DNA from 4 places in the Ancylobacter sp. genome. Region 2 is predicted to be linked to each of the others. Evidence: predicted binding sites of a transcription regulator. Region 2 holds the regulator's gene; each other region holds the start of a gene.

Region 1 (7,174 bases), 2.2 Mb from region 2:
GACGACGTCATCGAAGGTGGGAAGGGCGTTGCTCTGCATCATGCGCCCAGCTTAATGCGGCGGCGGGGGACGCGCATGCAAATTCACCGGCACATACCCGGCCTTTTTCGCCGCCGCCGGCACCACCGGCCGCCCGGCGCTTGCGTGCGCTTGTCGGGCCGACCTAGATACAACTCCCTTGAAGCCGAACAGGAGATGGCATGTCGGGCCGAACGCGCAGTCTGGATCGGGGCGACATGGATGCCGGCGCGCAGGCGATCACCGGGCAATTGGGCCGCACCATCCAGCGCCTGCGCAAGGCCTATAACCTGTCGCTTTCCGAGCTCTCCGAGCAATCCGGCGTCGCCAAGTCGATCATCAGCCAGATCGAGCGTAACGAGACCAACCCGACGCTCGCCACCGTCTGGCGGCTGTCGCAGGCGCTCGACATGTCGATCGACCGCTTCATGGCGGCGACCGATGACGAGCCGTTCGTCGAGCACCTCACCCGCGCCGACACGCCCATCCTCGTCTCCGAGGACGGCAAGTGCCGGCTCACCATCACCGGCTGGATCAAGACGGTGGAATGGCTGCAATGGTTCGACTTCGTCGCCGGGCCGGGCGGCGAGCTGATCTCCGACGGCCACCAGCGTGGTTCGGTGGAGTGCCTCTCCGTGCTGTCCGGCGAGTTGCAGGTGGAGTGCGGCGACGTGATCGAGACCGCCCGCGCCGGCGAGACGCTCCGCTACCGCTGCGACCGCCGCCACGTCATCCGCAACACCGGCCTCGAGCCCGCCCACGCCACCATGGTGTGCCTGCTCAAGGCCGCCGTGCTGGACTGAGACGGCGGGGGAAGCGGGCACGGCCGACCATCCTTCGAGGCTCGCTGCGCTCGCCCCTCAGCATGACGGTGCTCTTTCCCAGCATAAGGCGTCGTCATGCTGAGGTGCGCTGCGCAGCGAGCCTCGAAGCACGCAGCACCTTGCGAGCCCTGGCTCATCGCGCCGCAGCACACGCGCTCCGTCCCCAGGACCGGGCGTGACCCGGCCACCCCGGCTTCAGCCGGCAGGCTGATCCCCGGGTCGCGCCCGGGGATGAAGTGTCAGAGGCCGATGCGCCAGCCGCCTTCCCTCAGTTCATCTTGCCGAGCGGGATGAACTGCGTTTCGCCGGAGGAGCCGTCCACGCCGTCATTGTCGGTGACGATGAAGCCGTTGCCGGCCGCGTCGATGGCGAAGCTCTCGACCTTGTCGAGCACATAGCCGTGCGGCGCCTTCAGCAGCGGCAGCAGGTCCTTTACTTCGCTCTTGGTCACAACAGCCGGCTCCGCCTCGCTGCCGAGCGGCACCGGCGTCACGCCCTTGAGCGAGACATAGACCAGCTTCTTGATGGCGGCGTCCGAACCGACGAGGTTGTCGCGCTCGACAACCATCAGCCCGTCCTTGTAGCGCGTCAGCTCGGACAGGCCGACCCAGCCCTTGGCGGTCTCTTGCAGGGGATAGCGCACATAGGCCCAGCTCTTGGCGGCGGGCTTGTAGGCGATCAGCTTGGCGAAGCCCTTCGGGTCATCCTTCCACGCGCGCTGGACGGCGATCCACACCGTCTCGTCCGCACCCGAACCGACCACGGCGACGCCCTCGAAGCCGAAGCGGCCGGCCTGCGCGGCCACCGCCTCGGGAAGCGCGATTTCCTCGGCGATGGCGCCATCCGCGCCGACACGCAGCAGCAGGTTCTGCGTGGCCTTTTCCTTCTTCTCGGGATTGCCTTCGGATACCGCCCAGAAGCCACCCTCGGCCCGCACCGCGATGCCCTCGAGATCCAGCCCCTTGGCCGGCGTGCCGTCCTTTGTCAGGACCGTCGCGGCAGTGATGCGGGCGGGCAGCGTGCTTGCGTCGATGGTGAGGATTCGCGCCTGCGCATAGGCGCTGTCGGTCACGGCGTAGAGCGTGCCGGGCTGCTTGGCGTCGGCGGCGAAGCCGGAAAGCGCGCCCCACGCGATCGGCAGGCCGTCCGGGCCGTCCACGGACAGGATCGTCGGATAGGCCGGCGTCGCGCCGGGCTGGCGCTGATAGAGCGTGACGACCGAGCCGATCCCGCCATCCTCGCGCAGGTCGGTCTCGGCGGCGGTAACGAACAGGTCGCGCTTGGGCAGGGCGATCAGACCTTCCGGCCCGATGCCGCCCGGTAGCACCTGCAGGAATTCCGGCGCCACGGCGGCCCCCTTGTCGCGATAGACGAAGACCACCGAGCCGCGTTCCGAGGCGACGAAGATCAGGCGCTCGTCGCCGAAGCTTGCGACTTCCGCGCCCTCCATCTCGATGCCCTTCTTGTTGCGCTTCTCGGGGTAATGGCCGAGGCGCACCGCCAGGTGCTCCGGCGCCGTGCCGCTCTCGAACAGCAGCTTTCCGGTCTTGTCGAAGATGGAGAAGCCGCGCGTGCCGCCCTTCCAGTCGCCCTCATTGGCGATGACGAAGCGATCCTCGTCGATCCACTGCACGGTGTCCGGCTCGCGCGGCACCGCCTTCATGGAACCGGAGAGGTCGATGACGCCGTCTTTCTTGGTGTCGATCTTGTCGAGATCGACCGTGCCGGCGGAGAAGTGCGCCGTCACCTTGCCGGTGGGCAGGTCCACCACCACGATGTGGTTGTTCTCCTGCAGGGTGACGACCACCTCGTTGCGGGTGTTGATGTCGACATATTCCGGCTCCGGGTCCTCCGGCGCGATGGCGGCGAGGCCGGTGAGGTCGACCACCCTCTTCGAGGCATCGACCACGCGGCCGTCCTTTACCTCGAAGGTGGTGAGATTGCCGGCCGGCATCTGCGGCAGAGCCCCGTCGTTCAGTTCCTCGTCGCGCTCATTCTCGATGGCGATGGCGAGGTAGCTGCCGTCCGGGCTCTTGGTGATCGAATCCGGCTGGCCGCCGAGATCGATCCTGTCCTCGACCTTGCGGGTGGCGAGATCGACCACCGCGAGATGACCCGAGGGCCTGGCCTTCGATTCGGAGGTGTTCACCCCGACATAGGCCTTGCCGCCGATCACCACCGTCGTCGTCGGCTCGCCGTCGAGGGCGACGACGCCAGCAGCTTTCGGCGCGGCGGGGTCGGTGATGTCGATGAAGCCGATGCGCTGGCCGGGGCTGTCGCTATAGATCAGCGTGTTGCCGTCCTCGGTGAAGGTGATGATCTCCGCAGCCGTCGATTTCGACGCGTCGGCGCCAGCCGGCAGATTGTCGACAACATTGAAGGTGCCGATGCGATTGAACACCGCGTCGGCCGCCAGCGAAGGCGACGACAGGGCGACGAGGGCGAGCACGGCGGCGGAAGCACTGGCGAGCAGCATCGGGCGCATGGCGGGGAACTCCGATCAGGAAGCGGGCCACGCCCGCGCTGATGCGGTTCAAGTCCCTGCCGATGACAGAGGCATGACGGATCGGCAGGCCGGGCTGAACTGCGCTCTCGTCCCGGCCCGACGTTTCGCCCTGTCGCTGAGGAACGTAGCCGTCTTGCCGCAGAGAAACGGCAGACCTCTCCTGCAAGCGGGCGCCGTCATGCAAGCATTCGACTTTCGGACGAGGTGATTACAGTAAAAATCCTCAATTAGGGCTTGCACTCGCTTCTCCGGCATCGTCTCCTTGCGTCATCGGGACAAGGCGATCAATCGCCGCCCGGCGGGCACGACCCGCGAGGAAACGCCATAGGAGGAACCGCCCATGACCGAAACGTCAGGGAAGAGCACGGACGCGCGTCCGGACGTCCGTACCAACCGCCGCCGCTTCATCGCCACGGCCGCTGCAGCCGCCGCCGGTGCCACCATCGCGGCACCCGCCGTGCATGCGCAGGCGCCGATCAAGCTGAAATTCCAGTCGACCTGGCCGAACAAGGACATCTTCCACGAGTTCGCCGGGGACTATGTGAAGCGCGTCAATGCCATGACGGGCGGGCGCGTGGAGCTGGAAATCCTGCCGGCGGGCTCGGTGGTTCCTGCGTTCCAGATGCTTGACGCGGTATCCTCCGGCATTCTCGACGGTGGTCACGGTGTCGCGGCCTATTGGTACGGCAAGAGCAAGGCCTTCTCGCTCTTCGGCACCGCCCCCGCCTTCGGCTGGGACGCGGACGAACTGCTGGGCTGGGTGCGCTATGGCGGCGGACAGGAGCTCTATAACGACCTGGTGCAGAACACGCTGAAGCTGAACGTCGTCGGCATGCTGACCGGGCCGATGCCGGGCCAGCCGCTGGGCTGGTTCAAGAAGGAAATCACCAGCGCCGACGACATGAAGGGCATGAAGTACCGCACCGTCGGGCTCGGCGCCGACCTCTTCAAGGAGTTCGGCGCGGCGGTAACGATCGTGCCGGGCGGCGAAATCGTGCCGGCCATCGACCGCGGCCTGCTCGACGGCGCCGAGTTCAACAACCCGTCCTCCGATCTCATCCTCGGCTTCCCGGACGTCGCCAAGGTCTACATGCTCGGCAGCTACCACCAGGCGCTCGAATGCTTCGAGATCCTGTTCAATAAGACCAAGTTCGACAGCCTGCCGCCGGACGTGCAGGAAATCCTCAAGGGCGCTTCCGACGCCACCTCCTCCACCATGATGTGGAAGGCGCAGGACCGCTATTCCAAGGATCTCGCGGCCATCAAGGCCCGCGGCGTGAAGGTGCTGCGCACGCCGCAGCCGGTGCTGGAAGCCCAGCTCAAGGCCTGGGACACCGTCATCGCCAACCTCTCGGCGGACCCGGTCTTCAAGAAGGTCGTGGACAGCCAGAAGGAATGGGCCAAGCGCATCGTCGGCTTCCGCCTCGAATACGAGCCGGACTCCAAGTTCGCCTACGACCACTTCTTCAAGTCGGCCTGATCTGCCGTCGCGTGCACCCCTCTCCGGCAACGGAGAGGGGTTTTTGGTTTCGGCGGTCGCTGGCGTTGTCCGAACCGTGCCGCAGCCTGCGGTCTTGCGGGATGTCGCCGATGTTCGGCCGCGCGACCGCGCCGGAACCCAAGACCACCCGATGACGTGCCACAAGAGGCCCCTACCCCATGCAATCCATCCTTCTCGGCGTTGACCGACTGAACGGCATCATCGGCAAGATATTCGCCTGGTGCATCGTCATCCTGATGGTGGCCATCTGCTACGAGGTGTTCTGCCGCTACGTTCTGCGCGATCCCACCACCTGGGCCTACGACGTCAGCCTGATGCTGTATGGCGCCCTGTTCATGATGGCCGGCGCCTACACGCTCTCGCGCAACGGCCATGTGCGCGCGGACTTCCTGTACCGGAAATGGCACCCGCGCACCCAGGCCAAGAGCGACCTGGTGCTTTACTTCCTGTTCTATTTCCCCGGCATCCTGGCGCTGATCTATTCAGGCTGGGGCTATTTCCACCTGTCCTACCTGCTGAACGAGCACTCCTCCTTCAGCCCGGACGGACCGGTGATCTGGCCGTTCAAGGCGCTCATTCCCATCACCGGCGTGATGATGCTGCTGCAGGGCATCGTCGAGGTCGTGCGCTGCTGGATCTGCATCCGCGAGGGAGACTGGCCGCAGCGACTGCACGACGTGGAGGAGATGGAGAAGATCATCCTGGATGAAGCGGCCGCCAAGGCCGCCGAGGACGAGGCGAGGCTCAACGCCGTCGAGCGCGAATCCACCACGCGGGGGACCCTGTGATGTTTCTTTCCGATCCCGCGCTCGGCATCCTGATGCTGGTCGTCTTCCTGTTCCTGCTGATGCTCGGCTTTCCCATCGCCTTCACCCTGATGGCGCTCGGCGTGGCCTTCGGCTACCTCTCGATCGGCGACGGCATCTTCCAGCTCTTCGTGCAGCGCACCTATTCGGTGATGGCGAACGACGTGCTGATCTCGATCCCGCTGTTCCTGTTCATGGGCTATGTGATCGAGCGGGCGAACATCCTCGACCGGCTGTTTCGCTCCATCCAGCTGGCGGCCGGCTGGATTCCCGGCTCGCTCGCCGTCGCCACGCTCATCACCTGCGCGCTGTTCGCTACCGCCACCGGCATTGTCGGCGCCGTGGTGACGCTGATGGGCCTGCTGGCCTTCCCGGCCATGCTGCGGGCCGGTTACGACACCAAGATCGCCTCGGGCGTGGTCTGCGCCGGCGGCTGTCTCGGCATCCTCATCCCGCCCAGCGTCATGCTCATCCTCTATGGCGCAACGGCTGGCGTGTCGGTGGTGAAGCTCTATGCCGCCGCGTTCTTCCCCGGTATCGCGCTGGCCGGCATGTACATGGCCTATGTCATTATTCGCGCGATGATTAATCCCTCGCTGGCGCCGAAGCTGCCGCCGGAGGAGCGCAACGTTCCGGTGCTCACCGTGATCTGGGCGCTGGCGACCTCGTTCTTCCCGCTGGTGCTGCTCATCGTATCCGTGCTCGGCTGCATCATCCTCGGCCTTGCGACGCCCTCCGAGGCGGCGGCCATCGGCGCGGCGGGCGCCATCCTGCTGGCGCTGGCCTACCGCACCTTCAGCATCGAGAAGCTCAAGGATTCAGTGTTCCTCACCGCCCGCGCCTCGGCGATGGTGTGCTGGCTGTTCGTCGGCTCGGCGGTGTTTTCCGCCGTCTTCGCCCTGCTCGGCGGCCAGCGGGTGGTCGAAGAGTTCATCATGGGGCTGGACATCGGGCCGATCGGCTTCCTGATCCTCACCCAGGTGATCATCTTCGTGCTGGGCTGGCCGCTGGAGTGGACGGAGATCATCGTGATCTTCCTGCCCATCTTCCTGCCCCTGCTCGACCATTTCGGCATCGACCCGATCTTCTTCGGGGTGCTGGTGGCGCTGAACCTGCAGACCTCGTTCCTGTCGCCGCCGGTCGCCATGGCGCCCTTCTATCTCAAGGGCGTGGCACCCAAGCATGTCACCATCGAAGAGATCTTCTCCGGCGTGATGCCTTTCATCGCGATCGTCATCTTCGCGATGATACTGCTCTACACCTTCCCGGGCTTCGCGCTCTGGCTGCCGAGCTATCTCTACGGCGGCTGAGGCGGAGACGCGCCGCGCCAAACGGAAACGGGCCCGCAGACGGGCCCGTTTTCATGTCGCGACATCGGCACTCAGGCGGTCGGCGCCTTCGGATCGCCCGGCGCGGTCTTCCAGCCGAGCGTGGGAAAGCGCACCACCCGCCGGCCACGGAAATCCGCCTCGCAGACCAGGTGGCCGCGCTCTTCCATATAGGTCAGCAGCCAGCGCCC
Region 2 (7,174 bases):
CAATGACGTGCTGCTCTCCGCTCCCTCGATCCTCATCGGCCTGTTCGTCTACCAGCTCCTCGTCGTCCCCTTCGGCGGCTTCTCCGGCTGGGCGGGCGCGATCGCCCTCGCCATCATCATCATCCCGGTGGTGGTGCGCACCACCGAGGACATGCTGAACCTGGTGCCGATAGGCCTGCGCGAAGCGGCCTTCGCCCTCGGCGCGCCGCAGTGGAAGGTGGTTACCTTCATCACCTGGCGCGCCGGCCGGGCCGGCATCGTCACCGGCATCCTGCTCGCCATCGCCCGCGCGGCCGGCGAGACCGCGCCGCTGCTGTTCACCTCGCTCGGCAACAATGGCTGGTCGCTCAGCCTCGACGCACCCATGGCGAGCCTTCCCATCGCCATCTACCAGTATGCCGCCAGCCCGTTCGAGGATTGGGTGGCGCTGGCCTGGGCGGGCGCCCTCATCATCACCGTCGGGGTTCTGACCCTGAACATCCTTTCCCGCCTCGTCCTGGCGAAGATGAAGTGAGACGGACCATGAATTTCGCACCTGAAACGTCGATCGACATCGCTTCCGCCGTCAACCGCGCCACCGCGCCCTCGACCGAGTCCAAGCTCAAGGTCGAGAAGCTCAATTTCTACTACGGCGACAACCACGCGCTGAAGAACATCAATTTCGAGATCCCGGAAAAGCGCGTCACCGCGATGATCGGGCCCTCGGGCTGCGGCAAGTCCACGCTGCTGCGGGTGTTCAACCGCATGTACCAGCTCTATCCGGGCCAGCGCGCGGAAGGGAAGATCCTGTTCGACGGCGCCGACCTGCTGAGCAAGGAGCTGGATTCCACCGTGGTGCGCTCGCGCATCGGCATGGTGTTCCAGAAGCCGACGCCGTTCCCGATGTCGATCTACGACAACATCGCCTTCGGCGTGAAGCTGCATGAGCGCCTGAACAAGTCGCAGATGGACGAGCGCGTCGAGTGGTGCCTGCGCAAGGCAGCGATCTGGGAGGAAACCAAGGATCGCCTGCACACCTCCGCGCTCGGCATGTCCGGCGGCCAGCAGCAGCGCCTGTGCATCGCCCGCACCATCGCGGTTCGGCCGGAAGTGATCCTGCTCGACGAGCCCACCTCGGCGCTCGACCCGATCTCGACCTCGAAGATCGAGGACCTGATCGACGAGCTGAAGCAGGAATTCACCATTGTCATCGTGACACACAACATGCAGCAGGCGGCGCGTTGCGCCGACATCACCTCGTTCTTCTATCTCGGCGAACTCATCGAGGTCGCCGCCTCGAACGAGATCTTCACCAATCCGCGCGAAGCCCGCACCCGCGACTACATCACCGGCCGCTTCGGCTGATTCCGCGACGAGAGAGGCCTCCCCAATGACCGAACATATCGTCTCGTCGTTCGACACCGACCTGAAGGAACTTGGCCGCCGCGTGGTCGAGATGGGCGGACAGTCCGAGCGCCTCGTCGCCGACAGCGTTCAGGCGCTGGTGAAGCGCGACAGCGAACTCGCCCAGAAGGTGATCGTGCTCGACGGCCCGGTCGACCTGCTGCAGCGGGAGATCGAGGAGAAGGCGGTGCTCGTCATCGCCCGCCGGCAGCCGCTCGCCGGCGACCTGCGCGAGATCGTCGCCGCCATGCGCATCGCAAACGACCTGGAGCGTATCGGCGACCTCGCCAAGAACACCGCCAAGCGCGTGCTCGCCCTCACCGGCGAGTTCCACCCGCAGAAGCTGGTGCGCGGCGTGGAGCACATGTCCAACATCGTGCTCGAGCAGCTGAAAATGGTGCTCGACGCCTATGCCACCCGCGACGCCGCCCGCGCGCTCGACGTCTGGCAGCGTGACGGCGAGGTCGACGTTCTCTACACCTCGCTGTTCCGCGAACTGCTCACCTACATGATGGAAGACCCGCGCAACATCTCGCTGTGCACGCATCTGCTGTTCTGCGCCAAGAACATCGAGCGTATCGGCGACCACGCCACCAACGTTGCCGAGACGATCCACTATCTCGTCACGGGCCAGCTTCTCACCGAGGAACGGCCGAAGCAGGACACCAGCAGCCTGACCAGCGTGGCGTTCCCGACCTGAGAGCCTCGGCACCCCACGAACGTCCGGGAACGCGACCATGCCGACCAACATACTGATCGTGGAGGATGAGGAGCCCCTCACCCTCCTGCTCCGCTACAACCTCGAATCCGAGGGCTACTCGGTGGACAGCGTCGGGCGGGGTGACGAGGCGGAGACTAGGCTGCGCGAAAGCGTACCGGATCTTCTCATCCTCGACTGGATGCTTCCGGGGCTTTCCGGGATCGAGCTCTGCCGGCGGCTGCGGGCCCGGCCCGATACCGAGCGCATGCCGATCCTCATGCTCACCGCCCGTGGCGAGGAGACCGAGCGCGTGCGCGGCCTCGCCACCGGCGCGGACGACTATGTGGTGAAACCCTTTTCGGTGCCCGAACTCGTCGCGCGGGTGCGGGCGCTGCTGCGCCGCGCCAAGCCCGAGCACGTCTCCACCCTGCTGCGCGCCGGCGACATCGAGCTGGACCGCGAGACCAAGCGGGTGCACCGCGCCGGCCGCGAGCTGCATCTTGGCCCCACCGAGTTCCGGCTGCTGGAGTTCCTCATGCAGTCGCCCGGCCGGGTCTATTCGCGCGAGCAATTGCTCGACGGCGTGTGGGGACAGGACGTCTATATCGACGAGCGCACGGTCGACGTGCATGTCGGGCGCCTGCGCAAGGCGCTGAACCGCCCGCGCCAGCCCGATCCCATCCGCACCGTGCGCGGCTCCGGCTACTCGTTCAACGAGATGTTCGCCCGCGCGCATTGAGCGCGCAGGCGAACCGGGGCCACCGCTCCAGGCTGCGTCAGGTGCGGTTGATCGACAGGCCGCCATCGACGAGATGCGCGGTGCCGGACACGAAGGACGCATCGTCCGAAGCGAGATAGAGCACCGAGCGGGCCAGTTCCTCCGGCGCCGCGACGCGCTTCAGCGCATGCAGCCCGGTAATAAAGGCCTGGGCTTCCGGCGTGTCGTTGGCTTCCCGGTACATCTCGGTTTCCACCGCGCCCGGCAGGATCGCGTTGACGCGCACACCCTGCGGCCCGAATTCGGCCGCCAGCACCTGGGTGAGGCCAACGAGCCCGGATTTCGAGGCGGCATAGGCGGCAAGGCCGGGAAAGCCGGCCGTATAGCCCACGAAGGTCGAGGTGAAGACCACCGAGCCGCCGCCGGATTTGAGCATCTCGGCGATCTGGTGCTTGGCGCCGTAGAACGCCCCGGTGAGGTTCACCGCCAGCGTGTCCTCCCAGCCCATGGCGGAAATGCCGGTGCTAGGGCCCTTCTCGCCGAGCGTGCCGGCATTGTTGACCGCGATGTCGAGCCGGCCGAAGCGCTCCACCGCCAGCGCGGCCAGCGCGCGGTCATAGGCCTCCTCGCGCACATCGCCGGCAAGCACGGCCGCTTCGCCGCCTGCCGCCGCGATTTCCGCTGCCAGCGCGTCCAGTTCGCCTTGGCGCCGGGCGCCGAGAACGAGCCGGGCGCCCTCGCGGGCGAACAGCACCGCCACCGCCCGGCCGATGCCGGAACTGGCGCCGGCGATCAGCGCAACCTTGCCATCAAGACGTCCCATCGAAAGTCTCCAACCTGAGGAATCGCCGCCCTCGGCGGCGTGTCGCGGAGGAGTATGGCGATGCCGACGCGTTCGGATTAGACTTCAGCAAGCGGAAACCATGTCCGGAAAACGCGAACGATGAAACTTGACGGGATCGCCGCTTTCGTCGCCATTGCCGAGGCCGGCTCCATCAGCGAGGCGGCGCGCCGGCTGAGACTGGCGAAGTCGGTCGTCAGCGACCGTCTGGCGCAGCTCGAACGCCAGCTTGGCGCCAGGCTGGTCCACCGCTCCACCCGCCGATTGACGCTGACCGAGGACGGGCTGATCTTCCTGGAACTGGCCTCCCAGTCCCTGCGCGGCATCGAGGCGGCCGCCGCCACTCTCGCTGAGCGGCGCGGCACGCTCTCCGGCCCGCTGCGCCTTTCAGCGCCGGTGACGCTGACGGCGCTCCACATCGGGCCGGCGCTCTACCCCTTCCTGCGTAGCCATCCGCAGATCGACCTCAGCATCGAGCTGGATGATCGCGTCGTCGACGCGCAGGCCGAAGGCTATGACGGGGTGATCCGGCACGGGCCGATGCGCGACAGCCGGTTGATGGCGTGGAAGCTCGCGCGCAGCCGGCGGTTGCTCGTCGCCTCGTCCGAATATCTCGAACAGCACGGCACTCCGCGCAATCTTGATGAGCTGGAGCAACACCGGGGTATCTTTTACAGCCATCGCGGCATCGCCGACTGGCGCTTCGAAACGGCGGGCAGGGCAGTGCAGGTGCGTGGAAAGGCCGGGCTGCAGGTCAATAATGGCGTGGTGATGCGTGATGCGGCAGTGGCCGGGCTGGGCGTCACGCTGCTGCCGCTGTTTATCGCCGGGCCTCAGATCCGCGACGGCACGCTGCGGGTGATCGATGTCGGCGCCGAGCCGGAGGCGGAATTCATCTATGTCGCGCATCCCGAGGGCCGGCATCCTTCGGCGAAGCTGCGGGCGCTGGCGGACTGCCTGCGGGAAGCCTTTGGCGATCCGCCCTATTGGGAGGCCGGCCTCTAGACTACGCAGGCGCGCGGCTCAGTCCTGCGGACGATTATGGCCCTTCTTCGGCCAGTTGTGCGAGAGCACGAAGTCGGAAATGCGCGGCGCGATCTCGGCGCGGAACCGCGAGCCGTTGAACACGCCGTAATGGCCGACCGTGGGCTGGAGGTAATGCGCCTTCATGTCATCGGGCAGGCCCGAACACAGCGTTTGGGCGGCGCGGGTCTGGCCGACGCCGGAAATGTCGTCATTCTCGCCTTCGACGGTCAGCAGCGCCACGTTACGGATCTTCGACGGGTCCACCTTCACGCCGCGATGGGTCATGGTGCCCCTCGGCAAGGCGTGGTCAATGAACACGGTCTGCAGCGTCTGGAGATAGTACTCCGCCGGCAGGTCCATGACCGAGAGATACTCGTCGTAGAACTCCCGGTGCTTGGCGGCGGAATCGCCGTCGCCCTTCACCAGATGGCCGAACATGTCGGCATGCGCCCGCAGATGCCGCTCCAGATTCATCGCCATGAAGCCATGCAGTTGCAGGAAGCCGGGATAGACCTGCCGCATCACCCCGGCATTCGGCCAAGGAACGGTGGTGATGACATTGCGGGAAAACCAGTCGATGCCACGGTCCTGCGCGAAGTGGTTTACCGCCGTGGGGCTCTCGCGGGTGTCGATGGGCCCGCCCATCAGCACCATGGAGGCGGGCACGTCCGGGTCGCCCATCTCCTCCATGCGCGCGACAGCGGCGAGCACCGGCACAGCGGGCTGGCACACGGCAAGGGCATGTACGCCGCCGCCGAGATGGCGGAAGATCTCGATCACATAATCGATGTAGTCGTCGAGATCGAACGTGCCCTCCGACATCGGGACGTTGCGCGCGTCGACCCAGTCGGTGATGTAAAGGTCGTGATTGGGCAGCAGGGTCTGCACGGTTCCGCGCAGCAATGTCGCGTAATGGCCCGACAGCGGCGCGACGATCACCATGCGCGGCTGCGGCCGGCGCGGCTTGTGCTGGAAATCGCGCCGGAAATGCAGCAGCTTGCAGAAGGGCCGCTCCCACACCGTCTCGATTTCGACAGGGACGTCGACGCCGCCGACCTTGGTGTCGCAGATGCCCCAATCGGGCTTGCCATAGCGCCGCGTGGTGCGCTCGAACATCTCGAACGAGGCCGACATGGTCTTGCCGAATTCGGTATGGGCGAGCGGATTGGCCGGGTTGCGATAGAACAGCCGTCCGGCATCCGCCATCATGCGCAGCGGATCGAGTGCCGCATGGCCGAGCTCGAACATCCAGTACATGGGCTGCGCGAGCGCCGATGCGGCCTCAAGCGTTGCCTCGGGTGTCTGGACCGCCTCTTCCGCGTCAGGCACGTCGCCGAAAACGCCGATCGCCATGAATGCCTCCGTGAGAGAGAGCCCGCCCCGTACACGCTGTTCTTGTGCGTTGCAGCATAGATAGGCTCTTTCTCGCCGCCGTCAACGCGAGCCTTGCTCTCGCTCTTCGGCCGCCTACGGGGCTATAGAGGCACGGCATCGCCCGCGAGACGGTGCGCAGGGGCCGTTTCATGTCGCTTTCCCTCGACCATCCAATCGGCGAACGTTTCTTCGGCCTGCGGCTCGACACGCTCATTCGCCTGCGATGGCTGGCGATCTCCGGACAGACGGTAGCGATCGTCGTCGTCCAATGGCTGCTCGGCTTCTCCCTGCCCATCGGCGCCTGCCTTGCGGTGGTGGCGCTTTCCGCCTGGCTCAATCTGGCGCTGAGGCTACGCAATCCCGGCGCGCGGCGGCTGTCGGATATCGAGGCGGCGTGGCTGCTGGCCTATGACATCCTCCAGCTCGCGGCGCTGCTGTTCCTGACCGGCGGCCTCGCAAATCCCTTTGCGCTGCTCTTCCTCGCCCCGGTGCTGATATCGGCGACCGCCCTCTCGCCCCGCACCACCATTCTGCTCGGCATGCTGGCGGCGGCGTGCGCCGCGCTGGTCGGGTTCTGGCAGATGCCGCTGCCCTGGGGTGCGGGCGGCACGCTCGGCCATCCACCGGAACTGCCGACGCTCTACCTGCTGGGCATCTGGCTGGCGCTGGCCATCGCCATCGCCTTCATCGGCGTGCACGCCTGGCGGGTGGCGGAGGAAACCCGCGAACTTTCCGAGGCGCTGGCCGCGACCGAGCTGGTGCTGGCGCGCGAACAGCACCTCTCCGCGCTGGACGGGCTGGCGGCGGCGGCGGCGCACGAGCTGGGCACGCCGCTCGCGACCATCACGGTGGTGGCGAAGGAATTGGCGCGCGCCCTGCCCGCGGACAGCCCGCTGAGCGACGACATCAGGCTGATGAGCGAACAGGCCGAGCGCTGCCGCGCCATCCTGCGCCGTCTCACGACGCTTGATGCTGGCGAGGCACCGTTCGATCGCATGCCGATCTCGCACATTCTGGAAGACGTGGTGGCACCGCACCGCAATTTTGGCATCGCCATCGCGGTCACCCTGCCCACCGGCGCGCCCGACGAGCCGATCATTGCCCGCAATCCCGGGCTTCTCTACGGGCTGGG
Region 3 (7,174 bases), 1.7 Mb from region 2:
ATTTCTCGGCGCTGGTCGCCAAATACGAGGCGGACATTGCCGGCATCGCCAAGAAGGCGGCGTGATCCGCAAGGCGGCGTGATGCGCTGACGGCTGCACGCTCTCGACGGAAAGGCCGGCTCGCGCCGGCCTTTTTTGTTGGCGGGCCGCTTTCGGCTTCGCGGCGGGCGGTCATCCGTGCCATCAGTCCGTCATCCCGGCCGAAGCGACGCGGAGAGCCGGGATCGCCCGGGACCGGCTTGCGATCCCGGATCGGCCTTCGGCCGTCCGGGATGACGCGGGAGCGTGGCTGCTCAGCCGGCCCTCGCCACGCCCTTCAGGAACGTGTCGACGCCCATCTGCACCATGTCGGGCTGCGAGGCGTGTGGGCCGGGGTGCTCGACATAGGTCAGCTCGTAGCCCGCTGGGCGCAGCTTGGCGGCGTGCGAACGGCCGGCGGTGGCGATCGGCGTCTGGGTGTCGTTCTGGCCGTGGGCGATGAACACTTTCGGCGCGCCGTCCTGCGCCAGCACGGTCATGAAGCCGGCGGAGAAGGCGAGGATGTGGGTGACGATGCGCCCATTGCTGAGCCCGGTGGAGAGCGAATAGCTGCCGCCATCGGAATGGCCGGCAAAGGCGAGATGCGCGGGGTCGAGCGCAAAGCGCGCGGCAACCTCGGCGAGGGCGAGGTCGAGCCGCTCCAGATCCGGGCCATTGCCCGCGATGACGATGTCCCAGGTCGGCAGCAGCGATTGCGGCACCAGCAGCAGGAAGCCGCGCTCCTGCGCGTGCCGCAGCATGATCGGCAGGATCTTCTCGGCGCTGCCGCCGCCGCCATGGAAAAGCACCATCAGCGGCGTCGGCCGCGCGGGGTCGATGCCTTCCGGCACGACCAGCACGGCGTCGCGCGTCTCGAACAGGCCGAGATCGTGGCGGCCGGGGGCGAGCGCCGGCTTTGTGGGGGCGGCGTGGTGGAAGGAGAGGCGACCGAGCAGGGACAGGTTCAGCATGGCGCGCACCATAATCGGCCCGCCCGCGCGTGCAACCCGCCTGTGGCCGGCGCGCACGGCCTGCCATGAGGGCGGCGCAGGGCAGACATGGTGACGCGGGACTTTGCAGATGGCAGGCAGTGGACTATCAGCAAAACGGCCGGCGTGCGGTTTCCAGCGCTGCCAGCCTGTGACTCGCCCCGGGTCGCCGCGTCGCCTCCTGCTCTCTTCGGTCACATGCCGCTCAAGCACAAGCTGCTCGCTCTCGCCGTCATCTGCGTGTGGTCGCTGAACATGATCGTCGTCAAGCAGGGCATCGCGGAGATTCCGCCGATGCTGATGAGCGTGCTGCGCTTCACGCTCGCGGCAGCGCTGCTCTGCCCGGTGTTGCGGATCCGGCGTGATCAGATACGCGGCGTCCTGCTGGTCTCTTTCACCTTCGGCACCCTGCATTTCGGCGTACTCTTCGCCGCGCTCGCCGATTCCGAGGCCGGCACCAGCGCGGTGATCATCCAGCTTGGCGCGCCGATCGCCACCCTGCTCGCCTGCCTGGTGCTGCGCGAGCCGCTGGGCCGGATGCGGCTCGCCGGGCTTCTCGTCTCGGTCGCCGGCATCATGGTGCTCGCGCTCGGCCCAACCCTGCCGCCGCCGCTGGCGCTCTGCATGCTGGTGGTGAGCGCCACCGGCTGGGCGGTGACCAACCTCATCATCAAGGAGCTCAAGGGCATTCGGCCGATGACGATCATGGGCTGGTCGTCGCTGTTCGCCGTGCCGCAGCTGCTGCTGATGTCGTGGATCTTCGAGTCGGACCGCTGGTGGATGGTGGGCAGCGCGGGGTGGAATGGCTGGTTCTGCGTCGCCTACAGCGCCATCGGGTCGTCGATCATCGGCTATGGCATCTGGTACTGGCTGCTGCAGCGTTACTCGATCAATGCCGTCGTGCCCTATTCGATGCTGACGCCCCTGCTCACCGTGCTGTTCGGCATCGTGCTGATCGGGGACGACCCGTCGCCGGTGAAAATCGTCGGTGCGCTGGTGATGGTGGCCGGCGTGGCGCTCATCCTGCGCCGGCCGCGCAACCTGCCCGATCCGACCCTGCCTGACACGGCCTGACGCGCGAAGGCCGGAGCGTCGCCGCCCCGGCCCCTGGCGTCACGCGTGGATGGGGCTCACTTCGCTTTCAGGAACTCCCCGACGTCCAGCAGGATCATCTCGTTGTCGTCGGCCTTCGCCGGGTCGCGCGAGGAGGAGAAGGGCAGGTTATTGTCGTTGCCGATCACGATGTGGGTGGCGTCGACCACGTCGACATTCTCGATGGTGAAGAACGGGAAGGTCAGCACCCCGTCATTCAGTGGCTTGCGGGCGACCTTGTTCGGGTCGGCGATCTTCATCAGGTCGATATGGCCGATCTTGCGCACCGGGCCGCCGGCATTGGCGTCGGTCAGCTCGATCTTGGTGACGCGCTTGAAATTGGCGAGGTCGTGGAAGCAGTCCGCGCCCTTGGTCCCCGTTGCGCAGGCCTTGTCGGCCGTGCCTTCGCCATTGTCCCGCTCGATGATCAGCCCGGTGGTGCCGTCGATCATGTTGAAGTCGCCGATGGCATTGCCGTTCTTCTCCAGAACGTACTGCCACATGCGGCCGGTCCATTTCTCGGCGGCGACGTCGAATTCGAGGATCGGCAGGAACTCGCGGCCGTCGGCGGTCTTCTGCCAGTCCTTCTTGTCAGCGTCCCAGAGCGGGCCTTCGAGCAGCGCATAGAGATATTTGCCGTCCTTGGAGGCGGCCATGCCCTCATAGCCCTTGGAGCGGCGGGCATTGAAGGTGGCGGGCGCATTCGGCGCGGCGGCGGAGACCACGCGATGATGGTCCGGCGAGCGCACCGGCATCTCGCCGGCCACGGTCTCGAACACCGCCTGCACCTTGCCGGTCCTGTCGGCCTTGATCAGGTACGGCCCGAACTCCTCGCCGATCCACAGCTGGTCGCCGATGATCTGGAAGCTCTCAAGGTCGAAATCGGCGCCGGTGAGATAGCGCTTTTCCGTGCCCTCATGGACGATGCGGAACGGCACCTTCCTGTCGGGATCGGTGAGGAAGACGGTCTCGATCGGCTCGAACGCACCGGTCGCCCAGTCGATCTTGTAATGGCGCAGGAACAGCGCCGCGTCCGGGCTGTTGGCGCGCGAGCCGAAGCCATTGTCGGTGATGATCCAGAAGCTGCCGTCCGGCATCGCCTTGATGCCGGAATGGCCCTGCACCGGCTGGCCCTCGAAGGGCAGCGACACGCCGGTCGGGCGCCCGCCGGACGTGCCTTCCACCGTGCCGACCGCCTCGACGCGGGTGCCGGTGGTGTATTTGCCGGAGACCTTGAGGTCCTGCGGCGCATCCGCCGGCATGGCGATGAAGGTCTGCGCCGGCAGCACGGCATGGCCGGCAAGCGTGGCCGGGTAGGTCTCGTCGGCGCGCAGGCCGGTGGTGGCAAGGGCAAGCACCGCGAGGGCGGCGCCGGCGAGCAGCGGGAGGCGATTCATTGGGGGGCTCCTTTCGGGCATTCGGCGCGAGGCCGGAGCCGCCTTCTGCCCGCCGCCCATGTCCCTCGCGTCACGGAACCGTGACGCGGCGATGACGCGCCGCATGGTGGAGGCCGGGCGTCGCCGCCGCGCCTCTCGACGCGGGCGCGCGGATAGGGCTTATCCTGCGGGCCATGAGTCTGAACCTTCCCACCGCCGCGCCGGCGCCCCGCGCCTTTCTCGGCGTGTCCCGCTCGGCCACCGGGCGCTTCTGGCGCGAGCGGCTCGACGCGCGCGGCGCCCAGACCACGCTCGCCATCGTGCAGCGGCACGGCGTGCCGGAAATCCTCGCCCGCGTGCTTGCCGGGCGCGGGGTTGCGATCGACGAGGTCGAGGCCTGGCTCGACCCGACGGTGAAGCGCCTGCTGCCGGACCCCGACACGCTGACCGACATGCCGGCCTGCGTCGCCCGCCTCGCCGATGCGGTGACGCGCGGCGAGCAGGTGGCGGTGTTCGGCGATTACGATGTCGACGGCGCCACCTCCACCGCGCTGCTGGTGGAGGTGCTGCGCGCCGGCGGGCTCGACCCGGCCTTCCATATCCCGGACCGTATCTTCGAGGGCTATGGGCCGAACATTCCGGCCATCGAGGCGCTGGCCGAGCGCGGCGCCACGCTGCTCGTCACCGTCGATTGCGGCACGATGAGCTTCGAGCCCTTCGCCCGCGCCCATGAGCTCGGGCTGGATGTCGTGGTGATCGACCATCACCAGGCCGGCGAGAGCCTGCCGGAGGTCGCGGCGCTGGTGAACCCCAACCGCGCCGACGACCTTTCCGGCCTCGGCCATCTCTGCGCCGTCGGCCTCGTCTTCGTGGTCGCCGTGGGGCTGCTGCGCGAGCTGCGTGTGCGGGGCTGGTGGAACGACGTCCGCCCGGCGCCGGACCTGCTCGCCAGCCTCGACCTGGTGGCGCTGGGCACGGTGGCGGATGTGGTGCCGCTGCTCGGGCTCAACCGTGCCTATGTCACCAAGGGGCTGCTGCAGCTGCGCAAGCGCGAGCGGCCGGGGCTGACGGCGCTGATGGACGCCGCCCGGCTCACCGGCCCGCCCAAGGCATGGCATCTCGGCTTCCTGCTCGGCCCGCGCATCAATGCCGGCGGGCGCATCGGCAATGCCACGCTCGGCACCAAGCTGCTGCTCACGCGCGACCCCATCGAGGCGCAGATGATCGCCGCCGAGCTGGACCGGCTCAACACCGAGCGACAGCAGGTCGAGCGCGCCATCGTCGCCGAGGCGGAGGCGGAGGCCGATGCCTCGCTCGGGCTTGCCGGCGCGGGGGCGGTGGTGCTTTCCAGCGGGCAGGGCTGGCATCCCGGCGTGGTCGGGCTGGTGGCGGCGCGGCTGAAGGAAAAGTTCGGCCGCCCCGCCTTCGCCATCGCCTTCACCGGTGAGACCGGCGCCGGCTCGGCGCGCTCCATTCCCGGCGTCGATGTCGGGCGGGCGGTGCGCGGGGCGGTGGAGGCCGGCATATTGGTGAAGGGCGGCGGCCACGCCATGGCGGCGGGACTGACGGTGGCGCGCGGCCGGCTCGGCGATCTTCGTGCCTTTCTCGAAGAGGCGCTTTCGGAAACGGTGGAGGAAGCCCGCGCGGTGGACGAGACCATGATCGACGGCGCTCTCTCGGCGGCCGGGGCGACGCCCGAGCTGGTCGAGCTGGTCGAGCGGGCAGGGCCGTTCGGTGCCGGCAACCCGCAGCCGGTCTTCGCCTTTCCCGCCCATCGCATGGTCTATGCCGAGCCCGGCAGCGCCGGGCAAATCCGGGTGCGCCTGCGCAGCACCGACGGCGCGACGATATCGGGCGTCGTCTTCCGCGCCGTCGACACGCCGCTCGGGGCGGCGCTGCTGGCCGCGCGCGGGCAGCAGATCCACGTCGCCGGCACGCTCGACCTCGATAGCTGGCAGGGGCGCACGCAAGTGAGCCTGCGTATCTCCGACGCCTCGCTGCCGGAAATCGGTTGAGACATCATGGGCTTGGGCGCCGTTTCTGAATCAGGCACTGAGATGCCGGCCGCCCGGCAGGGGCGGTTGCGGCCGGAATCGGGGTTTCAACCCATGGCCGCAAGCCTCGGGAACGACTCGGCAATCCGCGCGGGGCGGTCTTTGAATCGAAAGCTGAGCCGGTGACGCCAGAGGCCGGAAGCGACTCGCGAATTCCCCTCATCGCCATCATCGGCGCCGGTCCGGCCGGGCTGATGGCGGCGGAGGTGCTGGCGCGCGCCGGCTGCCGGGTCACCGTGTATGACCGCATGCCCTCGCCGGCGCGCAAATTCCTCATCGCCGGCCGTGGCGGGCTGAACCTCACCCATTCCGAGCCGCGCGCCGGCTTTCTCGCCCGCTATGGCGCAGCGACCGAATGGCTGGCGCCGTCGCTCGATGCGTTCCCGCCCGCCCGGCTGCGGGCATGGGCGGAAGGCTTGGGCGAGCCGACCTTTGTCGGGTCGAGCGGGCGTGTGTTCCCCCGCAGCTTCAAGGCGTCGCCGCTGCTGCGGGCTTGGCTCGGCAGGCTTGATGCGCTGGGCGTGCGGCTGGAGAGCCGGCACCGCTGGCTCGGCTGGAACCGCGCGGGCGCGCTGCGCTTCGCCGGACCGGAGGGGGAGAGCGAGGCGGAGGCCGACGCCGTGCTTCTGGCACTTGGCGGGGCGAGCTGGCCGCGCCTCGGCAGCGATGGCGGCTGGGCGGATATTCTGCGCGAGGACGGCGTCGAGATCGCCCCGCTGCGCCCGGCCAATAGCGGCGTGCGGATCGACTGGTCGGCGCCGTTCCGTACGCGCTTCGCCGGTGCGCCGCTGAAGCGCATCGCGCTTTCCCTAGGTGCGACGCGGGTGCGCGGCGAGGCGATGATCGACGGCGCGGGGCTGGAGGGCGGCGCGGTCTATGCGCTCTCCGCCACCCTGCGCGAAGCCATCGACCGGGAGAGCGCGGTTATCCTCCATGTCGACCTGCGCCCCGATGTGACGGCGGAAGCGCTTGCCGTTCGGCTCGCGGCCGGCCGCAAGGGCGAGTCGATGTCCAACCGGCTGCGCAAGGCCGCTGGCCTCTCCCCCGTCGCCGCCGGCCTTTTGCGCGAGGCGGGGCCGCTACCGGCGGAGCCCGAAGCGCTGGCCCGGCGCATCAAGGCGCTGCCGCTCACGGCCACCGGCATGGCGGGGCTGGAACGCGCCATTTCCACCGCCGGCGGCGTCACGCGCACCATGGTCGACGACGGGCTGATGCTGAAGGCGCGGCCGGGCGTGTTCATCGCCGGCGAGATGCTGGACTGGGAAGCACCCACCGGCGGCTACCTGCTGCAGGCGTGCCTTGCCACCGGCCATGCGGCAGCCCGCGCCATGCTCGCAAGGCTCGGCCTTGCCGTGCCGGAGCGCTGGAACGGCGCATGGGAAGCCGATGCCGGGGAAGCGGCGGACAGGCGCGAAGAGTGGTCGCGGGACGACGGCTGAGGGAGCGCGTGCCGTCGTCCCGCGTGGTTCACGAGACCTGCCGGGAAAAGTGGCCTCGCGAAGTCGTTGCCGATGACCGGAGCCGCTTTGCGTATTCGCAGCTCGTCACCAGCGTTGGCAGGATGAATACGATCATCCGTCAGCGCGAACAAGAATTATCTTCCGTTATTGTTATAGTTCTAAACTAAAGACGGTGACGTTTACTT
Region 4 (7,174 bases), 2.2 Mb from region 2:
TGTGACAGTTCGAGCCTCTATCGGTGGCGTTTCAAGCTGACGGGAGGGGGCCTCTTCGTGGCGGCAAAACCGGCTCATGCCGGGACGAGCGGAGAGATGGCATGCCGGAGCAGATTCCAGAGGTCGAAGGGTACGGAGACGTCGACGCGCCGGAGCCGGCGGAGGCCGGCCGCGAGGTCGAACTCAAACTGTTGACGGATCCGGCTACGCTGCAGCGCCTCCTCGTCGCGGCTGTCGTTACGCGGAACGCCGCGTCCAAAGGCGTCGTCCGGCGTCTGGAGGCAACCTATTACGATACGCCGGACAAGGTGATCGCCCGGCAGGGTGCATCGCTGCGCGTACGGCGCAGCGGCAAGCAGTTTGTCCAGACGCTGAAGTTGGCCTCCCAGGGGATCCAGCGACGCGAGATGGAATCGCGTGTGCCCGATATCGCGCTCCATCTCGATGCGCTGCCCCTGCCCGATCTGGGCGCGCCCTTCGCGACGCTGCCGGGCACGGAACTCGCGCCGGTGTTCACCACCAAAATCCGCCGCCATATAAAGGTCGTGGAGTTCGGCGGCGCCGTCATCGAGGCCGCGTTCGATGAAGGAACATTGAACGCCGGGGCGAAGGTGGAAGCCGTCTGCGAGATCGAGCTGGAACTGAAATCGGGCGGGGCGGGTGCGCTCTATGAGCTGGCCCTGTCGCTGCTGGAGCAGGGCCCCCTCCGCATCGGCCTCCAGAGCAAGGCCGAGCGCGGCTATGCGCTTGCCTTCGGCACCTCGCCCACCGCTGAAAAGGCGTTCGCGACCGGCATCGGCCCCGCCGACACCACGGACGATGTGATCGCCAAGGTTTTGAACGCCTGCCAGTCGCATGTGATGGCGAATCTGATGGCGGCGCATCACGGCGAAGACCCGGAGGGCGTTCATCAGCTGCGGGTCGCGCTGCGGCGTCTGCGCACCGCGATATCGCTGTTCAAGAAGGAAGTCCCCGCCTCGGCGCTCGAGGCGATCGGCCTTGACGCCAAGCGACTGGCCAGCGCTCTCGGGCCGGCCCGCAATTGGGACGTTTTCGCTACGTCGACCATCGCCGAGATCGAGCGCGCCAATCTGCCCGGCATCGACTTTACCGAACTTAGATCCGCCACCGCCGCGCCACGGGCTCTCAGCCATCAGGCCGTGCGCGTCGATCTGATCGATCTCGCATCCACCCGCTTCCTGCTGTCGCTCGGCCGGGTGATCGAGCGCCGCAGCTGGCGCAACGACATCGGCATCGATGCGCTCGCCGTGCTCACCCAGCCGGCGCGCGAATTCGCCGGGCGTGGGCTGGCGCGCCTGCACCGCAAGGCGCTGAAGCAGGGCCACAATTTCCGCAAGCTGCGGCCGACGGCCCGTCATGAGCTGCGCCTGACGCTGAAGAAGCTGCGCTATGGCGCGGAGTTCCTGCTGCCGCTTTACGACCGTGACGGTGCCGCCCGCAAATACCTGAAGCGGATGTCCCGGCTCCAGGACATTCTCGGCATCGACAACGATATCACCACCACGCAGGCGCTGCTGCGCGAGCTGGAGGAGAGCACGTGGCTCCCGCAGGTCCACAAGGCCATCGGCGCCATCACCGGCTGGCAGGGACGCGACCGCATCGTGACCGCCGAGGCGCTGCGGCGCAGTTGGCGGAAATTCATCGATGCCGAGCCGTTCTGGCTCGACTAGCTGGCTGCGCGCTCCCTGCCATCCCTCTAGGGTCGTCACCGTGTTGTCGTGCTCTCGTCATGAGGCACGTCGAAACGTCGCGTCGAGCCTAAACAAGAGCGGGTGCCCGGATGGACTATTTCAAGCGCTTCAACTTCCTATTCGCGACCCCCGCCTTCGATGCGGATGATCTGGAGGGCGCCCGCTATCACCAGATCGTCGCGGAGATAGAGAGTTCCGGCTTCGAGGTGGTGCGGGCGCGCACCATCGAGGACGCCGAGATCGCGGTGCAGACCGATGCCGCCATCGGCTGCATGATGGTGGACTGGGGCAAGAAGGGCATGGAGGGCAAGACCGCCTCGCTCATCAACCTCATGCGCCGGCGCGGCCTCGACTTTCCCATCATCCTGCTGATCCGGCGCAAGCGGTTCGAGGACGTGCCGGTCGAGGTGCTGGACTTCATCGACGGCTATGTCTTCCTCTCCGAGGAAACCCCCGCCTTCATCGCCAAGAACCTCATCAGCCGGCTCAAGCAATATGCCGAGACGCTGAAGACGCCGTTCTTCGGCGCGCTGGTGGACTATGCCGAAGAGGGCAACCAGCTCTGGACCTGCCCCGGGCATAATGGCGGCGTGTTCTACTCACGCAGCCCCATCGGCCGGGTGTTCATGGAGCATCTGGGCGAGGCGGTGTTCCGCGACGACCTCGACAATTCCGTGCTCGATCTTGGCGACCTTCTGACCCATGAGGGCCCGGCCCTCGCCGCGCAGAAGGAAGCCGCCAAGATATTCGGCGCCGAGAAGACCTATTTCGTGCTCAACGGCACCTCGACCTCCAACAAGGTCGCGCTCTCCGCCCTCGTCACCGATGGCGACCTCGTGCTGTTCGACCGCAACAACCACAAGGCCGCCCATCACGGTGCGCTGATGATCTCCGGCGGCATCCCGGTCTATGTGCCGACCGTGCGCAATGCCTGGGGGCTGATCGGCCCGATGGACGTCGCGGCGCTGGACGAGGAGGCGCTGCGCGCGCGCATCCGCACCCATCCGCTGGTCACCGACCCGGACGCCTGGCAGAAGCCGCGCCCGTTCCGCGTCGCGGTGGTGGAGCAGTGCACCTATGACGGCACGATCCACAATGCCGAGATGATCCTCGAGAAGATCGGTCATCTGTGCGAGTACATCCTGTTCGACGAGGCCTGGGCGGGCTTCATGAAGTTCCATCCGCTCTATGCCGGCCGCTTCGCCATGGGGCTCAAGGATCTGGGACCGGACGCGCCGGGCATCATCGCCACCCAGTCCACCCACAAGCAACTGGCGAGCTTCAGCCAAGCCTCGCAGATCCACATGAAGGACCGGCATATCAAGGGACAGAAGCGGCGGGTGGAGCACCGGCGCTTCAATGAGAGCTTCATGCAGCACGCCTCCACCTCGCCCTTCTACCCGCTGTTCGCCTCGCTGGACGTCGGCGCGCAGATGATGAAGGGACGGTCGGGCGAGGTGCTGTGGGACGACACGATCCGTCTCGGCATCGAGCTGCGCAAGAAGATCCGCGCGGTGCGCCGCGAGTTCGAGGAGAAGGAACAGCGCCCCGAGCGCCGCTGGTTCTTCGAGCCCTTCGTGCCGGACCGGGTGGCGATCCCGGATGCCTCCAGCCCCGGCGCGGTGCATGACGTTCCGTGGGAAAGCGTCTCCACCGACCAGCTCGCCACCAACCCGGCCTTCTGGCATCTCACGCCGGGTGCCGCGTGGCATGGCTATCCCGGCATGGCGGCGGGTTTCGCCATGACCGACCCCAACAAGCTCACCCTGCTGACCCCGGGCTTCGACCGCGCCACCGGCGCCTATGTCGAGCATGGAATCCCCGCCCCTGTGGTCGCACAATACCTGCGCGAGAACCGCATCGTCGCGGAGAAGAACGACCTCAATTCGCTGCTGTTCCTGCTGACGCCGGGCGTCGAATCGAGCAAGGCCGGCACGCTGATCAGCGGTCTGGTGGCGTTCAAGAAGCTGCACGACGACAACGCCCTGCTGGAGGACGCCATCCCGGAATTCTACAAGCGCCGGCCCGCGCGCTATTCGGGCGCGCGCCTGCGCGACCTGTGCGGCGAGATGCATCGCTTTTTCCGCAACGCCAATGTCAGCGCCTTGCAGGCGATGCAGTTCTCGGCCGAGCACCTGCCTGATATCGCCCTGTCGCCCCACGATGCGGCGCGCTGCCTGGTGCGCAACGACGTGGACTACCTGCCCATCGACGCCATTGCCGGGCGTATCGCCACCACGCCCTTCGTGGTCTATCCCCCGGGCATTGCCACGATCGTCCCCGGCGAAAGGCTGACGGAGCGCGCGCAGCCGATGATCGATTATCTCAGGATGTTCGAAGCCTGTTTCAACACATTCCCGGGCTTTGACGTGGAGATCCAGGGCGTCTATCGCGAAACCGACTCTGCCGGTCGCATCCGGCTCTATACCTATGTGGTTGCGGAATAAACGGGAGTTCGGGTTCGTTCATGGAGCAGGAGAGCGCGGTCATCATCCGTCCGACGCGGGATTCCGACGTGGATGCCATGCTGGCGATCTACCGCCATCACATCCGCCGGGGCGTCGAGGAGGGGGTGGACGACAATGACACCCCGCAGCCCGACGATCTGCGGGACCGGCGCAAGAACCTGAAGAACCGTCGCTTTCCCCATATCGTCGCGGTCCGGGACGGTGAGGTGGTGGGGTATGCCTATGTGGTGCTGTTCCGCAAGCGCCCGGCCTACCGCTACACCGTCAAGCATTCCATCTACGTCCACCACCGGCACATTGGCCGCGGCATCGGCAGCCAGCTCATGCGCGGGCTGATCGATGCCTGCGCGGCGGCCGGCTTCCGGCAGATGATCGGCTATATCGATGGCGACAATACTGCATCGCTCGCTATCCACGAGCGGTTCGGCTTCACCCGGGTAGGCGTTCTCCCAGCGGTCGCCTACCGCTATGGCCGCTGGGCCGACAGCGTGATGGTGCAGCGCTCCCTGGGTGCCGGCGCAACCGCCCCGCCCACGCCCTTGCCGCTTTCCACCTATTGAGGGGGCCGGCAGATTTCCATCGCGGCACGTCGCCGCCGCCCGCCGCATCAGGTGCGAGCCATTGAGGGTGCGAGGCGTCGGCCCCCTGCGGGCGGAACGTCGAGGCGAAGGCCGTTGGCGTTGGCCATCGCAATGTCGGGGTGTCCCGTGCGGCGCCGTGAGCGGCTCCCGGGCGCGACCGACCGGCCCGCTCCACCGCCGCCCTATCGGCGGCGGGGTTCTTATTCTGGGGGCCAGCGGCGCCGCGCGTTATGGCAACTCGTCAAAAACGCTGCCATTAAAGCCGGACTTGTCAATAATATCAATGGTTTGGCGGAAGGGGTGGGATTCGAACCCACGGTGGGCGTGAACCCACGGCGGTTTTCAAGACCGCTGCCTTAAACCACTCGGCCACCCTTCCGGAAAATGGGCCGTTATCGAACGCCCACTCCGACACGCGCTGCGACACGGACTCGCCCCATCTCAGTTCTGCCCGCGTCGGGAACTGCTTTATGGCGTCCGGCCGGACCGCGTCAACCGTGCGCCCGGCGGGCGCTGGTGTCGCTCGTGAGCGGGGCGCGGATGCCAGCCGTCAACCGCCTTGACGCGACAGGCCGGGCCAGCTCGGCACCGTCCATCCCGGAACGCTCCAGCCCGGTACGGTCCATGTGGAGGTGGAGGGCGACGATGGGGACGGCGCCGCGGCGGCGGGCGCGCGCCCGGCTGCCGCCGGTTTCGCCGGTTTCCTGTCCGAGCGGGCCAGGGTCTGGCGTTGCGCGCGCCATGCCGCCATCCAGCTCGCAGTCTCCTTCAGAATGATCTGCTGGACCGCCGGATGGGTGGGGAGCTGGGCGTGGTTGCGAAACTGGGCGCCGGCCGCCCAGGCGCTGACGTTTTCGGCGCCGCGCACCCGCGCGAAGCCCGGCCCGGCGATGTTGATGCAGCGAGGCACGGTGCAGGCTGGCGGGGCCGGCGCCGCATCGATGGTGATCACCAGCGGCGGCTTGTATCCCGCCCGCGCCAGTTCGCCGGCATAGCGCAGGGCTGTCTCGCCGCCCATGGAATGGCCGACGATGACATCCGGCACCACGCCCTTGGTCTTCAGCATCAGGTGCGAATCGGTGCGGGTGCGAAAGCCCTGCTCCGCCAGCGGGCGGGTCAACGCCGACACGCCGATCAGGTCGCTCTCGACATACACTCCGAGCCCGTCCAGCAGCAGGACGAGAGGCTGCGCGGGCGCGGCCGTCTCTCCGGGAGACGCGGTCTGAGACTGTGCGTCCGCCGTGCCAAGCAGGGCCAGCGGCGAAGCTAGAGCCACGATACCGGCCAATGCGGCCCAGACGAAAGGAACTGGCTTCAATGCGGTTGCTCGACGTGAGGTTCTACACTTGCCCCACCAGCACGCTTACCGCAACGCTGCCCGTGCCGCCACCCGCTTCACGGCAGACGAGACCAGCGGGGAGCGCACCCCTCCCCGCCTCCGCTGATCGGGCCGTGCCGTGCTCAGGCGGCGCGGCTCCAGTGATGCGCATCGTTGCGCAGGTGGCAGGCATCGGTCCAGGTGGAAAACGCCACCCAGGCGTCGTTCTTCTGCTGCGGCAGGCGCGCGGATTCCATCTGGGTCAGCAGCATCTCCGCGAAACGGCCGATCCGGTCGTTGCGCAGGGACCGGATGAGGCGAATGGCGCCGTCGAGCGAATCGACGGCGATGTCCTCGCGTCCGATCAGCACATGCAGGGGTTCGGGACGAAAGGCGGGTCCTTCAACAATGTTGGTCATTTTGGAACCTCCCATTCTCGGCCTTGCTGTTGACCCCGCCGGGGCTTGGCCGCCGCCGCGTCGGGTAAGGAAATCTTAACCATGTGATTTTGGCACCGGAATGACGCAGTCAAGAAGTATCTGGGCACGCGCGGCCCCGCTATCGGCGGTTTGCGGGCGCTGCGCACGACAATTTCACGTGAAGACTGATGTCATCCATGAAGAATACGAAACATCGTACATGGAATGCGGCATCCCAGATGGTTGACGCTAGTGAAAACCGGTCTTTACCGGGCATCCCCGCGCTTATACCGCGCGCACCTCTGTCGAGCGCCCTCTTCGTCATGACCGCCGACGTGCTTTTGCCGGGCTGTCGCCGCGCGGCGGGCCTGCGGCGCGGTATTATGATTTCGCCGACGCGTCTCTAGTAAACACTATACATTCGAGGCGTAAACTATTTCGCTACTGCGAATGAATTGAGTTATTCATGCTGCCCTGCAGCGACGAACACCTCTTGCCTATCCATCATTACATCATGCTACGGTGGCATCGGACGGCAGAAGACCGTCCATGAGGAGGAAACGCCAATGAACATTCACAGCAGGCTCGTCGCGCTCGCCGCGGCGGTGACCATCCTCGGTGCAGCGCCCGCCTTCGCGCAGGACGAGGCAGCACATGTGAAGCCGGCGACGGCCTA

What was found. Region 2 encodes PhoB, which activates phosphate uptake and scavenging genes when phosphate is short. Its sites were predicted from a motif close to TGTCATNNANCTGTCAT; they were not measured.
Region 1: the regulator PhoB is predicted to act here: its motif matches at 3,390-3,406, upstream of ACQY76_RS20250 (esterase-like activity of phytase family protein).
Region 3: the regulator PhoB is predicted to act here: its motif matches at 3,577-3,593, upstream of ACQY76_RS15950 (esterase-like activity of phytase family protein).
Region 4: the regulator PhoB is predicted to act here: its motif matches at 1,736-1,752, upstream of ACQY76_RS18390 (Orn/Lys/Arg decarboxylase N-terminal domain-containing protein).

The regions. Positions count from the first base shown of each region.
Region 1 is NZ_OZ257132.1:4,335,872-4,343,045, forward strand. Features, by position in the region: gene ACQY76_RS20240 (threonine ammonia-lyase) at 1-42, opposite strand, end outside; gene ACQY76_RS20245 (helix-turn-helix domain-containing protein) at 201-821, shown strand; gene ACQY76_RS20250 (esterase-like activity of phytase family protein) at 1,111-3,327, opposite strand; gene ACQY76_RS20255 (TRAP transporter substrate-binding protein) at 3,689-4,828, shown strand; gene ACQY76_RS20260 (TRAP transporter small permease subunit) at 5,008-5,637, shown strand; gene ACQY76_RS20265 (TRAP transporter large permease) at 5,637-6,965, shown strand; gene ACQY76_RS20270 (helicase HerA domain-containing protein) at 7,037-7,174, opposite strand, start outside.
Region 2 is NZ_OZ257132.1:1,745,558-1,752,731, forward strand. Features, by position in the region: gene pstA (phosphate ABC transporter permease PstA) at 1-514, shown strand, start outside; gene pstB (phosphate ABC transporter ATP-binding protein PstB) at 523-1,344, shown strand; gene phoU (phosphate signaling complex protein PhoU) at 1,370-2,083, shown strand; gene phoB (phosphate regulon transcriptional regulator PhoB) at 2,121-2,822, shown strand; gene ACQY76_RS08145 (SDR family oxidoreductase) at 2,860-3,624, opposite strand; gene ACQY76_RS08150 (LysR family transcriptional regulator) at 3,745-4,647, shown strand; gene ACQY76_RS08155 (polyhydroxyalkanoate depolymerase) at 4,666-6,021, opposite strand; gene ACQY76_RS08160 (ActS/PrrB/RegB family redox-sensitive histidine kinase) at 6,192-7,174, shown strand, end outside.
Region 3 is NZ_OZ257132.1:3,453,590-3,460,763, forward strand. Features, by position in the region: gene ACQY76_RS15935 (hypothetical protein) at 1-65, shown strand, start outside; gene ACQY76_RS15940 (alpha/beta hydrolase) at 294-1,001, opposite strand; gene ACQY76_RS15945 (DMT family transporter) at 1,206-2,081, shown strand; gene ACQY76_RS15950 (esterase-like activity of phytase family protein) at 2,138-3,496, opposite strand; gene recJ (single-stranded-DNA-specific exonuclease RecJ) at 3,670-5,490, shown strand; gene ACQY76_RS15960 (NAD(P)/FAD-dependent oxidoreductase) at 5,652-6,968, shown strand.
Region 4 is NZ_OZ257132.1:3,926,105-3,933,278, reverse strand. Features, by position in the region: gene ACQY76_RS18395 (CHAD domain-containing protein) at 102-1,691, shown strand; gene ACQY76_RS18390 (Orn/Lys/Arg decarboxylase N-terminal domain-containing protein) at 1,802-4,159, shown strand; gene ACQY76_RS18385 (N-acetyltransferase family protein) at 4,180-4,740, shown strand; tRNA gene ACQY76_RS18380 (tRNA-Ser) at 5,051-5,140, opposite strand; gene ACQY76_RS18375 (hypothetical protein) at 5,312-6,037, opposite strand; gene ACQY76_RS18370 (hypothetical protein) at 6,223-6,498, opposite strand; gene ACQY76_RS18365 (hypothetical protein) at 7,065-7,174, shown strand, end outside.